Regions from separate parts of the Mesorhizobium sp. M0239 genome, predicted to be linked through region 2. Evidence: predicted binding sites of a transcription regulator. Region 2 holds the regulator's gene; the other holds the start of a gene.

Region 1 (6,696 bases), on a different contig from region 2:
GTGGGCCCGAGCAACTGGCCGCCGGGCAGATCCTTGTAGGTCGCCGACACACGTCGCTCGACCAGCATCCCGGCGGTGTCGATGGGCCTGGAGTAGCCGAAGCGTGGCAGCGTGGTGCGATAGGCGCGCACCAGGAAGATCGCCTCGATCATGTCGCCGCGCGCCTGGACGATGGCGAGTGCGGCCAGTTCACGATCATAGAGCGAGCCTTCGCTCATCACCCGATCGACGCCGAGCGCCAGCTGCTCGACGATCTGGTCGAGACGTAGTGCCGGCAGCGAACGGTCGCCGCGGCGGCGGTCGGCAAGCAGGCTGTGGGCGTTGGCGATTGCGGCTTCGCCACCTTTCACCGCGACATACATCTTACGCCTCCATCGTCTTGATGCGCGTCGTGCGCGGCAGGCAGGCAATGCCATCAGCGGTGGCGAGTATGATGTCGACGCCTCTGGGAAAGCGCTTGATGTTCTGTTTCCACTGCTCGACGAAATGGCGCGGCATCTGTGCCGGCGCGATCGTGGCGCTGGTTTCGATGCCGGGACCTTCAAGCAACAGCGGCGTGCCGGAGACGAGATCGCCGACTTGCAGGATCAGCGTGGTCGAACGGTCGGGATAATCCTGCGTGCCCTGCGAAAAACCATCGAGCGACATCATCTCGGCCGGGGCCGCGATGAAGGCGAAATGCGCATCGGCCGGTGTGTTGGCCACGGGCGCGCCGGTGTGGAACCCAAGCCAGGATCTGATCGCGGTGGAAGCTTGCAGGGCCGGGTCGAGCCAGAGCGGGGTGTCGTTATCGCACAGCGCCAGTGCGATGGCGCCGGCGGCCGCCGAGAGCGGCGCCGGCGGGCGGGCGAAGGCCGGCAGCGGCTGCACGCTGCCTGGCCGCGCCATTGCGTCCATGACGGCGCGGAACACCGTCTGGGCATTGAAGACCGGATCGGCGAAACCGCCCTCTATCGATTGCGCTGCAATGTCCATCAGTCTTCTCCGCGAACCATGGTGAAGAAATCCACCTTCGTTGCCGCCGTCTCGGCGCGGCGTTTTTCATGCGCTGCGGTCAGAGCCGACCGCAGGGGCGCTATCAGTCCGGTCTCGACTTCATTGCGGCGGGCAGGGTCCTGCCACAGCGCGTCGGCGATGGCCGCCAGCTTCGCCTTCTGCTTGTCGCGGCCAAGCGCATAGCAATGTCCGACCTGCCCGGAGGGCAGCCGGACGGTGGCGCGGGTGACGGTCGCCTCGCCGACGTTGAAGGGCGCGCCGCCGCCGCCGATGCGGCCGCGCACGGTGACCAGCCCGGTCTCGGGGCCGCGCAGCAGTTCTGCTTCCGAAGGCAATCCGGCTTCATTCCAGAGCCGGACGATGTCATCGCCGCTGGATTGCGCCAGTGTCGCCATGGCGGCCTTGCGCTCGGCCTGGTCGCGGGCTTCCTGTCCTCGCATCAGCAGCATTCCTCTTTGTCAATTTGTCTATTGATATAGACAACTATACAAATTATACCTATTATCTAATGCGTGTCCATGACGGGTGGATGACAGCGATATAAGACTGGGCGCTGGAAGGTTGGGGCAATGATAGTCGGGCGGCTGGCAGCGGACAGCATCGAGCGGCGCAGTGGCGTTTCGCTGTGGCGGCAGATCGCCGACAAGATCCTGCATGCGATCGCCATCGGCGATTTCACGGAGAATGCAGCGTTGCCGCCGGAGGTGGCGCTGGCAGAACGCTATGGCGTCAACCGTCACACGGTGCGCAGCGCCATATCGGCCCTTGTAAGGGAAGGCGTGCTGCGGGCCGAGCAGGGGCGCGGCACCTTCGTACTGTCGCGCAAGCGGCTGTCCTATCCGATCGGCGCGCGCACACGCTTTTCGACAGGGCTGCAAGGGCAAACGACGGAACGGCACATCGTCCTGCTCGCCTCGTCGATCGAGCCGGCCAGCCAGCGCGTTGCCGAGGGCCTTGGCCTTGCCAGGGGAGCCGATGTGATCCGGTTGGAAACGCGCGGCGAAGCCGACGGACGGCCGGTGTCGCGTGCTGCCGGCTGGTTCGAGGCCCGGCGCTTTGCCGGCATCGATGCCGCGATGGCGCAAACCGGCTCGATCACCGCATCGCTGGCGCGTTTCGGCATCGACGACTATCTCCGGCAATCGACCGTGCTGTCGGCGCGCCATGCCGATGCGGCGGACCTTGCCGACCTCGACCTGCTGCCGGGCGCCATCGTGCTGGTCACGGTTGCCGTCAACGTCACGCCGGACGGCCAGCCGATCCAGTTTTCCGAGTCGCGCTTCCCGGCCGAGCGGGTGGAGCTGAAGCTGTCGGCGCTGTAGCTAACGTCGTCATCCTTGGGCGAAGCAGGAGCGCAGCTCCGTCGCGGAGACCCAAGGATCCATGCCGCGATCTCGGGCGAAGAGCGCAGCGGCGCAGAATTCTGCACCGAAGCAACGCTCTCAGGTCACGGCATGGATCCTATGGTCTGCGCCGCGTCGCTTCGCTCCTCGCTCCGCCATAGGATGACGAAGCGATGGATGTTGCGGCTAGTCGCCAAAGCATCAGATCTACCAAGTTGGGCGCTCAACGATCTCCGAATTCGTGTCGAACAGGCGCCTCTATCCGACCTCGATCACAGCCTTGATCAGGCCGGATTTCTCGTGTGCCCAGCGGGCGAGATCGCGCGGCGTGCCGGCGAGTGTGGTGCGGTGTGTGACGAGCTTGGCCAGGGGCACGGCGCCGTTGCGGATCGAGGCGGCGACGTGATCGAAGTCGGCGCGCAGCGCGTTGCGGCTGCCGATCAGCGTCATCTCGCGCTTGTGGAATTCCGGATCGGAAAAGCTGATGTCGTCCTTGACGACGGAGACCAGCACCAGCGTTCCGCCATGCGCGACATGGGCGAAAGCCGACTGCACCGATTGGGTGTTGCCGGTGGCGTCGAAGACGACATCGAAGCCTTCGCCTGATGTCGCTCCCTTGACCAGATCGGGCACCGCGCCGCGCGACCCGTCGAGGGTCTGGAAACCAAGCTCATTTGCGGCGAAGGCGAGCCTTTCACTGCTCATGTCGAGCAGCGTCACGTCGAGCCCGGCGATGCGGGCGAAGATGGCGGTGCCGAGCCCGATCGGGCCAGCGCCGATGACCAGCGTGCGGGCGCCGGGGTCGGCGCGGGCGCGCCGCACTGCATGCGCGCCGATGGCCAGGAACTCGACTGCGGCGGCGTCGGCCAGCGAAAGGCCGTTGGCGGGATAGAGATTTTGCGCCGGCACCAGAATCCGTTCGCACATGGCGCCGTCTCGATGCACGCCCAAGACCTCGATCCTGACGCAGCAATTGGGCTTGCCGTGCCGGCAGGCGATGCACTTGCCGCAGGAAAGATAGGGGTTGATCACCACGGGCTCACCAACGGCAAGATCGACGCCGTCGCCGGCCTCGACGATCGTTCCCGACACCTCATGGCCCATGATGCGGGGATAGGCGAGGAACGGGTGCTTGCCCTCGAAAATGTGGTAGTCGGTGCCGCAGATGCCGACATGGCTGACCGCCACCAGCGCCCAGCCGGGAGGCGGTGCCTCTGGTGCGGGCCGGTCTTCAAGGACAAGATCGCCGGGCGAACGGCAGAGGACGGCTTTCATGCGCTAATCCAGTCATGAAATCGCCGGCCCGTTGGTGTGGCGGGCCGGCGGTTGATTGCGGGATCGCTACTTGCCGCGGCGGCGCAGGCCGTCGAAGTAGACGATGATGATGATCAGCGCGCCAGTGATGATGCGCTGCCAGAACGAGTTGACGTTGAGCAGGTTGGCGCCGTTGTTGATGGTGGCCAGGATGAAGGCGCCGAGCAGCGGCCCATGCACCGAGCCGACGGCGCCGAACAGCGAGGTGCCGCCGATGACCGAAGACGCGATCGCCTGCAGCTCCCAGCCCTCGGCCTGCGTCGGGTTGCCGATGCCGATGCGGGCCGCCAGCAGCACGCCGACAAAGGCGGCGCACAGGCCCGACAGCGTGTAGGCCATGTAGATGGTGCGCTGGACATTGACGCCGGACAGGCGCGAGGCCTCGGCGTTGGAGCCGACCGAAAACAGGTATCGGCCCCAGCGGCTGTGGTGCAGGAAAATATAGGCCGGAATGCCGACCAGGATCACCATCCAGAACAGGTTGGGGATGCCGATGAAGGAATTGCGCGAGAAGGCGGTGAAGGTGTCGCTGTTGATGTTGATCGAATTGCCGTTGGTCATCAAAAGGCCGATGCCGCGCAGCGAGGTCAGCGTTGCCAGCGTGATGATGAAGGGCGGCAGGCCCATCTTGACGATGCCGAAGCCGTGGAACATGCCGATGGCGACGCCGACCAGCAGCGTCACCAGAATGGCGAGCCAGATGGGGAAGCCGGCATTGATCATCATGGCCACGACCACGGTGGCGAAACCGACCACGGCGCCGACCGACAGGTCGATGCCGCCGGTGATGATGACGAAAGTCTGGCCGACCGCCATGATGGCGATCATCGAGCCCTGGCGCAAGAGATTGGCCATGTTGTTGGCGGAGGCGAAGCTCGTCGTCGCCACGGAGAGAAGGATCCAGAGCAGAACCAGCAGCGCCAAAAGCGTCAGCCCAAACAGGACATTATAGTTGCGCTTCGGTTTTTCGACGGCAATCGCCTCGGTGCTCATATTTGTCCTCCCAGCTTTTCTTGTTTCTCGGCGAGCGCCTGAGTAAGAATATCCTCGTGGCTGGCGGCGTGAAAACCGTGCGTCGCCACCAGTTTGCCGCGCCGGAACACATGCAGCGTGTCGGCGAGTTCATAGACTTCCGGCAGATAGGACGAGATCAGGATGATGCCGGCGCCCTTTGACAAAAGTGCGCCGAACAGGCGGTAGATCTCGGCCTTGGTGCCGACATCGACGCCGACCGTCGGCTCGTCGAAGATGAACAGCTTGGCGCCGTGCGCCAGCCATTTGCCGATGACGATCTTCTGCTGGTTGCCGCCCGACAGGCTGGATGCCAGCGCGCCGCGCGTCGGTGTCTTGATGCGCAGATCGGCGATCTGGCGATCGGCTTGCGTCTTCTCCTGCGTGCTCGAAATCAGCAGATTGTTCGAGATACGCTTGTAGATCGGGAGGTTCAGGTTGAAGCCGACCGGCAGGTTGAGGCAGAGGCCCTGGTCGCGGCGGCTCTCCGGCGCCAGCGCCATGCCGAGCTTGATCGCGTCATGCTCGGAATTGACCTGCACCTCCTTGCCTTCCCAGAGGATCTGGCCGGCGGATTTGCGGTGGCGGCCGTAAAGCGTGGTGACGAACTCGCTGCGTCCGGCACCGATCAGGCCATAGAGTCCGACGATTTCGCCGGCGCGGACCGTCATCGAGACATTTTCGAAGCCCTTGCCGGACAGGCTCCTCGCCTCGATGATGGCGGCGCCCGGCGTGAAATGCTCCTTATGATAGACCTGCTCGATCGAGCGGTTGATCATCATCTTGACCAGCTCGGCATCGTTGGTCTCGGCGATGTTGCGGGTGCCGACCAGCGTGCCGTCGCGCAGCACGGAAACACGGTCGGCGAGCTCGAACACTTCCTCCATACGGTGGCTGATGTAGATGATCGTCACGCCTTCGCCCTTCAGCCGACGGATCAGGGTGAAAAGCTGGTCGGCCTCCTTGCGGGTGAGGTAGGCGGTCGGCTCGTCGAAGATCAGGAATTTGGTGCCGCGCACGGTGGCGCGGGCGGCGGCTATCAACTGCTGCTGGCCGATGGTCAGGTCGCCAAGCGTGACATGCGCCGGCAGGTCGAAACCGAGGTCGTCGATGATCGTCTGCGCCTGCCTGACCATGGCGCGCTGCTGCAGGATGCCGAAGCGTGAATTCTCCTCGCCTAGGAACATGTTGGCGGCGACCGTCAGGTGACGGCACAGCACGACTTCCTGGTGCACGGCATTGATGCCGAGCGCCATCGCCTCGTGCGGCGTGGCCAGGGCGGCCGGTTGGCCCTCCCAGGCGATCTCTCCGGAGGTGCGCGGCATGACGCCGGTCAGAAGCTTGATGAGCGTGGATTTGCCGGCGCCGTTCTCACCGACGATGGCGTGTATCTCACCGGACTTGAAGGCGAGGTCGACCGGCTTCAGCGCGTGGGTGCCGGGATAGCGCTTCTCCAGCCCGCGCAATTCGAGGATGGTCCGCCCCGGTTCCAGAACGGGTGTGGGATGCAGTTCCTGCGCCGTCGAAATCATGACAATCCTCCCAGATTGGCCTCCCGGATTGGCTTCCCAGGCTGGCCTCACGATTGGCACGCGGCGAGGCAAGGATATGCCTCGAAAACAGCCTAGCTCAGGCGTGCGGATTGCCAAGCCGTTTGTGCGGCAGCTTGTGTCTCCGGGGCGAGGTGCCCCGGAGACGATTGCGGATGCGACGGCTCAGAGCTTCGGATTGAGCAGCGCGTCGATCTTGGGGTCTTTCATGTTGTCCTTGGTCACCAGATTGGCGCCGGTGTCGACATTGGCTTCGACCTTCTCGCCTTTGGAGGCGGCGAGTGCGGTCTTGATGCCGTCATAGCCCATCCGGTACGGATCCTGGACGACGAGGGCGGAAATGACGCCGTCGTTGAGGAACTTGATCAGCTTCTCGTCGCTGTCGAAACCGACCAGCGCCAGTTTGCCGCCAAGGCTGTTTTCCGCGACAGCCTGGCCGACGCCCTGCGCCATGATCAGGTTGGAAGCGAAGATGCCCTTGA
Region 2 (6,696 bases):
CCACCGCTTCGCCTGCGCCGATGCGGAAGTTCAGTCTCTTGATGATGGGTTCGGTGCCGGGTGTGGCGTTCGGCGCGACAAAGATGAGGCCCTGCACGACAATTTCGCCGGACGGGTCCGGCAAGGTCAGTTTTTGCGCATGCGCCGGATGGGCGGAAAACGCCTTGTCCAAACGCTTCCACGATCGTCTGGCGTCGACGATCTGCCGCCATGACCCGATCAGTTGGTCGAGCGGCTGCAGCGCACGGGACGACACCAGGGAAGACGCGAAGATCATGCCGGCCGTCATCTTCCCTTGCAGCACGAGCCATGCTCCGACACCCAGTATTGCTAGCTGAAGCATCATGCGTACGGCTCGCGACGTTCCACTGAAAATCGCGTTGGCCATCGACGAACGGTCATGCAGGACTAGCGCCTCCGCCACGTGCCTTCCCCACACTCGCGCGGCGTTTTGGATCATGCCCATGGCGCGCAGCGTCTCTGCATTCCGGGCAAAGGCCTGCTCCGACAGGCTGGCAACAGCCGAGCGTTCCGCCGACAAGGCATCATTCTTGCCGATGGCAAACTGATTTGCCACGACCAGCGCAAGCAACAGACCAGATCCCGCCAGCGTAAGCCAGAACAGCAAAGGATGGATGAGGTACAGCAGGGCGAGGAAGAACGGAGCAAACGGCAGGTCGAACAAGACCGCCGCGCCACGTGACCTGATGAAGGCGCATACCGAGGCAAGGTCGCGCAGTGGAGGCAGGGCTGCTCCCCCGGCGTACTTAGCCTCCAGCGAGACGGCGAATGTCCTCGCGCCCAGTCTGTTGTCGACAATGGCTGCAACGCGCTGCGTGTAAACGGAGCGGACCGCATCGAGGAGACCGAGAAAGGCGAGTGCGAGAACCGCGATAGCAGAGAGGTAAAGAAGCGTCTCGACGCTGGAGGAAGGCAGGACGCGGTCATAGACCTGCAACAGATAAAGGGGGATCACCAATAGCAGGATGTTGATGAGGAACGAAAAAACACCGACATCGGCGATGGCGCGCCTCAAGACTGCCCGCAGATCAGACCGTGCAATCATTCCCGCGCTCCTAACGGCTCATGGCCCCAACATAAGGGCGTCGCTTAGACCGAATGGTCGCCGGCGATGTCCAAGGGGTGGTGCTGCAGGTCGTCCAGCGTATAGGCGCGGATGTAGTCGATCTTCATCTCCGCTGGCGTAGCCAGATGGTCAGGAGGCTGGCCGGCAATGCCGCCCACCGCGAGATTGGCCAGCATATACATGGGATCGTGCATGTCGGCCGGCGTCGCTGCTTGAGCGACCTTTACACCATCGTAGGTCCAGACAAGCTCATCCTTCGTCCAGAGCAGGCCATAGGTGTGGAAACCGTCGGTATCCGCAACGTTCACCGTTGACGAAACCTTCGTGTGCGCTCCCGTCTCATTGGAATGCGCCGTCATGTAGAGCGTGTTCGGGTCCTGGCCGCGCGTTTCGACAACGTCCAGCTCCGGCGGCCACGATCCGTCCTCCGGAAGCAGCCAGAACGCCGGCCAGGCTCCGGCTGTTTCAGGAAGATCCGCCCGCATTTCGAAATAGCCGTAGGTTTGCGAGAAGGTGTCGTGGGTCGTCAGGATCCCCGAGGTGTATTCGTAGTTGTTGATCAGAGGCTTGATGTCCTCCGGCGCCTGCGCGGCGGTGATGGTGAGGACGCCGTTCTCAACGCTGAACGGATGGACCGAACTCGTCGGGCCATAATTGGCGTCGATATACCACTGCAACTCACCATTGCTGCTCAACGTGCTGCCGTTCGGCGCTCCCCACCAGAAATTGGAATTCCAGGTGCCGTCCTGCCCGTCCCGAAGGCTCAGCGTGTTGAAATCGTCGGAGAAGGACAGCGTCATTGCGGACTTGTCTATCGGAAGTTCGAACTGGGTGGGCTGCAGCTTGTCGATGGTCGTATTCTTGAACACCAGGATTTCGTCGGATCCGAGGTTCAGCATCACGTTCGATTCCACTTGGACCATCTGTGAACGGACGGCATCGAACGAAGTGAAATCGTAGCCGTTAAGGCGGAGCGCATCGGTCGCACCGAAATCGAAGATAAGATCGCTTCCATTACCTTTGGAGATGGCGAAAGTATCGGCGCCATCGCCGCCGATCAGGACATCATTTCCCTTGCCGCCATCCAGCGTCTGGTGACCTGACCCGCCCTTGATGATGTTGTCCAACGCATTTCCGAACGCAAATCGGTTGGTGCCGGTAACGACGAGGTTCTCGAAATTGTCAGGGAGCTTGTAGCTCATCCATGTGTCGATCGTGTCGATCCCTGCCCCAGGATCCTCGACCACCTTGTTGTTGGTGGAATAGAGATGATAGTAGTCGTCGCCGGCGCCACCGTGGATCGTGACAGTGACGCCGGTGTCTCCCCAGAAGGAGTCGTTGCCGGAGGTGCCATGCAGTTCCGGTCCAGACCCGGTGGCCGAGAACCAATGAGTGGAAGCGCCGGTGTAGGCAAGAGGGATGCCTTTGGCGTTTAAGACCGTGCTCATCAGAAATCCTTCCTCATGGTGTCCGACCTGGTCAAAGGTCCGGCGACCGCTCCCAAAGCAACGCTGCAAGGAACGAGATCGTTCCACGGAATCGTCATTCGATCCGAGACCGCAATAATCGGAAGGCGGATAATGAATAAGGAGGTGATGGCTCAATGTAAATTGAAGCAATTTAGTAAAATCGTATATTTATGCAGAACACACGTCGTTTAACGAACGTATATCTAAGTTAACTCAAATTTATTCTTGCATGGCTTTCTGGTCGGAGTCTGCGGGCAAGATGGCGACGTACCGCCAAGAGCGGTCATCCTCATCAGGTTTCGAATGACCGCATTTGGGCCAAAGCGTCACGTGCTCGCTCCCCATCGATGAGACGAGTGCAACATTCCACTCTTCGCGGCTGTTGGCGACCACGTGCTAATCGAGTTTTCCCGGTCACGATCTATCGGGACGGAACAGCCACCTAGTCTTCCCTGATCGCGTAACCCGCCCCACGGATGGTGCGGATGACATCAGGCATGCGGCCGTTGTTGACCGCCTTGCGCAGCCGGCCGACGTGCACGTCGACAGTGCGTTCGTCGATGTAAATCGTCTCGCCCCAGACATTGTCGAGCAGCTGGCTGCGCGAGAACACGCGGCCGGGGTGGCGCATCATGAATTCGAGCAGGCGGAATTCGGTCGGCCCGAGCCGGATCTCGCTCTTCTTGCGATAGACCCGGTGCGACTCGCGATCGAGCACGATGTCGCCGACCTTTAGCACGCTGGACAGCACTTCCGGCTTGGCCCGGCGCAGCAGCGCCTTGACCCTGGCCATGAACTCCGGCGTCGAGAACGGCTTGACCAGATAGTCGTCGGCGCCGGTCGACAGGCCGCGCACGCGGTCGCTTTCCTCGCCTCGCGCGGTCAGCATGATGATCGGCAGCCGCTCGGTCTCTGGGCGCATTCGCAGGCGCCGGCAGAGTTCGATGCCGGAAACCGCCGGCACCATCCAGTCGAGCACGAGAAGGTCGGGAACGTTCTCCTGCAGCCGGATTTCGGCCTCGTCGCCGCGCGTCACCACCTCGACCTGGTAACCTTCGGATTCAAGATTGTAGCGGAGCAGCACGCCTAGCGGCTCCTCATCCTCCACCACCATGATGCGTGGTGCGATCATCGGCTGGTCACCCCTGTTATGCCGCTGGCGCGGACATTGCCGTCTCGTCCTGCTTCGGACGATTGGCTGGCAGCTGCGTGCCGGTCAAAACATAGTAGGCATTTTCGGCGATGTTGGTCACGTGGTCGCCGATCCGCTCGAGGTTCTTGGCGCAGAACAACAGGTGCGTGCACGCCGTGATGTTGCGGGGATCTTCCATCATGTAGGTCAGCAGCTCGCGGAACACCGAGGTGTATTTGACGTCGATGCGTTCGTCATTGTTTCTGAGCGTGGCAAGCGCTGCCGGGTCGGCGGCGGCGTACTCGTCGACGACCCCCTGCACCTGGATCAGCACCAGTTGCGCCATCGCGTCGATCGAATGCGAAAGGTCGTGCGGCGTGACACTCAGCCCGACAGTGCCGACGCGCTTGGCGATGTTCTTGGCAAGGTCGCCGATGCGCTCAAGGTCGCCGGCCATGCGGATCGAACCGACCACCGCACGCAGATCGTTGGCCATTGGCTGGCGCTTGGCGATCAGCGTGATGGCGCGATCGTCCAGCTCGCGCTGGCGTGCATCCATGATGGCATCATCGGAAACCACGCGCTGCGCCAGCGCATTGTCCGAATTGAGCAAAGCCCTGGTCGAGCCACTGACCATCGAGCGGGCGAGATCGCCCATGTCGCGGATCAGCTGGCTGATCTGCTCCAGATCCTCATCGAAAGATGCGACGGTATGTTCACCCATGATCTTCGTCCCTCGTATGCCTGAGCTCAGCCGAACCGGCCGGTGATGTAGTCCTGGGTGCGTTTGTCGTCGGGGGTGGTGAACATCTTGTCGGTGGCGCCCTCCTCGACCAGATAGCCTAGATGGAACATCGCGGTGCGCTGCGACACGCGCGCTGCCTGCTGCATCGAATGGGTGACGATGACGATGGTATAGTTCTGACGCAGTTCGTCGATCAGTTCCTCGACGCGAGCGGTGGCGATCGGGTCGAGCGCCGAACACGGTTCGTCCATCAGGATCACCTCGGGTGACACGGCGATGGCGCGTGCAATGCACAGACGCTGCTGCTGGCCACCGGAAAGACCCGTGCCAGGTTCTTGCAAACGGTCCTTGACCTCGTTCCAGATCGCCGCCTTCTTCAGGCTCGACTCTACGATCTGGTCCATGTCGGCCTTGCGCTTGGCCAATCCGTGGATGCGCGGACCATAGGCAACGTTCTCGTAGATCGATTTGGGGAACGGATTGGGTTTCTGGAACACCATGCCGACGCGCGCCCTGAGTTCGACGACATCGATGTTCTTGTCGTAGATGTCTTCTTCGTCGAGCGTTATCTTGCCGGTTACCCGTGCTGAATCGATGGTGTCGTTCATGCGGTTGAGGCAGCGCAGGAAGGTGGACTTGCCGCAGCCGGAGGGGCCGATCAGCGCCGTCACCTGGTTCAGGCGGACGTCGAGATCGACGTCGAACAGCGCCTGCTTCTCGCCATAGAACACGCCGACCTTGTCGCCGCGCATTTTGATTACTTCGTTCGACTTCATCTTGTCGCCCACTGCGTTTTCAAGGGACTGTTCGGTCATGATGTTCATACCAAGATGCCTTTTTTCTACCAGCGCCGCTCGAACCGACGCCGAAGCACGATCGCGGTGATGTTCATGGCCATGAGGAAGACGAGCAGGATGATGATGGCGCCGGACATACGCTCGACGAAGGCGCGTTCGGCCTCGTTCGCCCACATATAGATCTGCACCGGCAGCGCGGTGGCCGGATCGAAAGGCGTCGTCGGTGGATCGGCGACGAAGGCGACCATGCCGATCAGCAGCAGAGGCGCGGTTTCGCCGAGCGCACGCGCCAGACCGATGATGGTGCCGGTGAGGATGCCGGGCGCGGCAAGCGGCAGGATGTGCTGGAACACCATCTGCATCTTGGAGGCGCCAAGACCGAGAGCTGCCGAGCGGATCGACGGCGGCACCGCTGCAAGTGCGGCTCGCGTCGCGATGATGATCGTCGGCAGCGTCATCAGCGTCAGCACCAGGCCGCCGACGAAGGCGGCAGAGCGCGGCATGCCCAGGAAATTGATGAACACCGCGAGGCCGAGCAAGCCGAAGACGATTGACGGCACTGCGGCCAGATTGTTGATGTTGACCTCGATAAGGTCGGTAAAACGGTTCTTCTTGGCGAACTCCTCCAGATAGATGGAGGCGGCGACGCCGATCGGCAGCGCCAGGAGCAACACGATCACCATCATATAGAACGAGCCGATGATCGCCACGCCCATGCCCGAGGTTTCCGGGCGGCTGGAGGCGCCGTAGGTGAACAGGCCGCTGTTGAAGTGCTCGGCCATCGCGCCCTCGGCCTTGAGCTTGTTCATCCAGGTGATCTGCTGGTCCGAGACCTTGCGTCGCGCTTCCTCGACGCTGAGGTCGATCTGACCCTTGAAAGCCGAGTCGAGATTGGCGGCGGCGAGGATGTTGACGTCGCGCGTCGTGCCGATCACGGACGGATCGGCGGCAACGATGTCGCGCAACTGGACGCGGGCGCCTTCCGACAGGAAGCCCTTGAGCTGCTTGATCGCCGGCTTGTCGTCGGGATTGATGCCGAGCTTGGCCACCAGCGCGTTTTCGGCGAGCTTGGGATAATTCGCCTTGATCAGAACGCTCGGATCGGTTGCGCGTTTGCCGGAAGGATCGATCACCTTCTCGTCGAACGAGATCGGCAGTGATACCGTCGTCTGCCAGAAGGCGGTGTAGCCTTTCGAGACGATGGTGATCAGCATGATTGCCAGGAACGCCAGGCCTACGGAAATCGCCACGACGCCATAGATGCGGAATCGGCGCTCGGCAGCGTAACGGGCCTTCAGGCCGATGTCGCGGCGCGGATGGGCCGCCGCCCTGACCATCGTATCCATGGAAATGTCGGTCATTCGTACTGCTCCCGATATTTGCGCACGATGTAGAGCGCGACGATGTTCATCACCAACGTCAGCGCGAACAGCGTCAGGCCGAGCGCGAAGGCGACCAGCGTCTGC

Evidence for each region. Region 2 encodes PhoB, which activates phosphate uptake and scavenging genes when phosphate is short. Its sites were predicted from a motif close to TGTCATNNANCTGTCAT; they were not measured.
Region 1: phnF (phosphonate metabolism transcriptional regulator PhnF) is a predicted target of PhoB. The motif match lies at 1,515-1,531, and genes of this name have one in related genera.

The regions. Positions count from the first base shown of each region.
Region 1 covers NZ_JAMYSG010000034.1:54,785-61,480, forward strand. The annotation lists gene NKI99_RS28315 (carbon-phosphorus lyase complex subunit) at 1-362, opposite strand, end outside; gene phnH (phosphonate C-P lyase system protein PhnH) at 364-975, opposite strand; gene phnG (phosphonate C-P lyase system protein PhnG) at 975-1,436, opposite strand; gene phnF (phosphonate metabolism transcriptional regulator PhnF) at 1,569-2,318, shown strand; gene NKI99_RS28335 (zinc-binding alcohol dehydrogenase family protein) at 2,598-3,614, opposite strand; gene NKI99_RS28340 (ABC transporter permease) at 3,681-4,646, opposite strand; gene NKI99_RS28345 (sugar ABC transporter ATP-binding protein) at 4,643-6,196, opposite strand; gene NKI99_RS28350 (ABC transporter substrate-binding protein) at 6,380-6,696, opposite strand, start outside.
Region 2 covers NZ_JAMYSG010000019.1:66,397-73,092, reverse strand. The annotation lists gene NKI99_RS20620 (type I secretion system permease/ATPase) at 1-1,036, opposite strand, end outside; gene eglC (endo-1,3-1,4-beta-glycanase EglC) at 1,111-2,535, opposite strand; gene phoB (phosphate regulon transcriptional regulator PhoB) at 2,999-3,688, opposite strand; gene phoU (phosphate signaling complex protein PhoU) at 3,705-4,412, opposite strand; gene pstB (phosphate ABC transporter ATP-binding protein PstB) at 4,439-5,257, opposite strand; gene pstA (phosphate ABC transporter permease PstA) at 5,275-6,591, opposite strand; gene pstC (phosphate ABC transporter permease subunit PstC) at 6,588-6,696, opposite strand, start outside.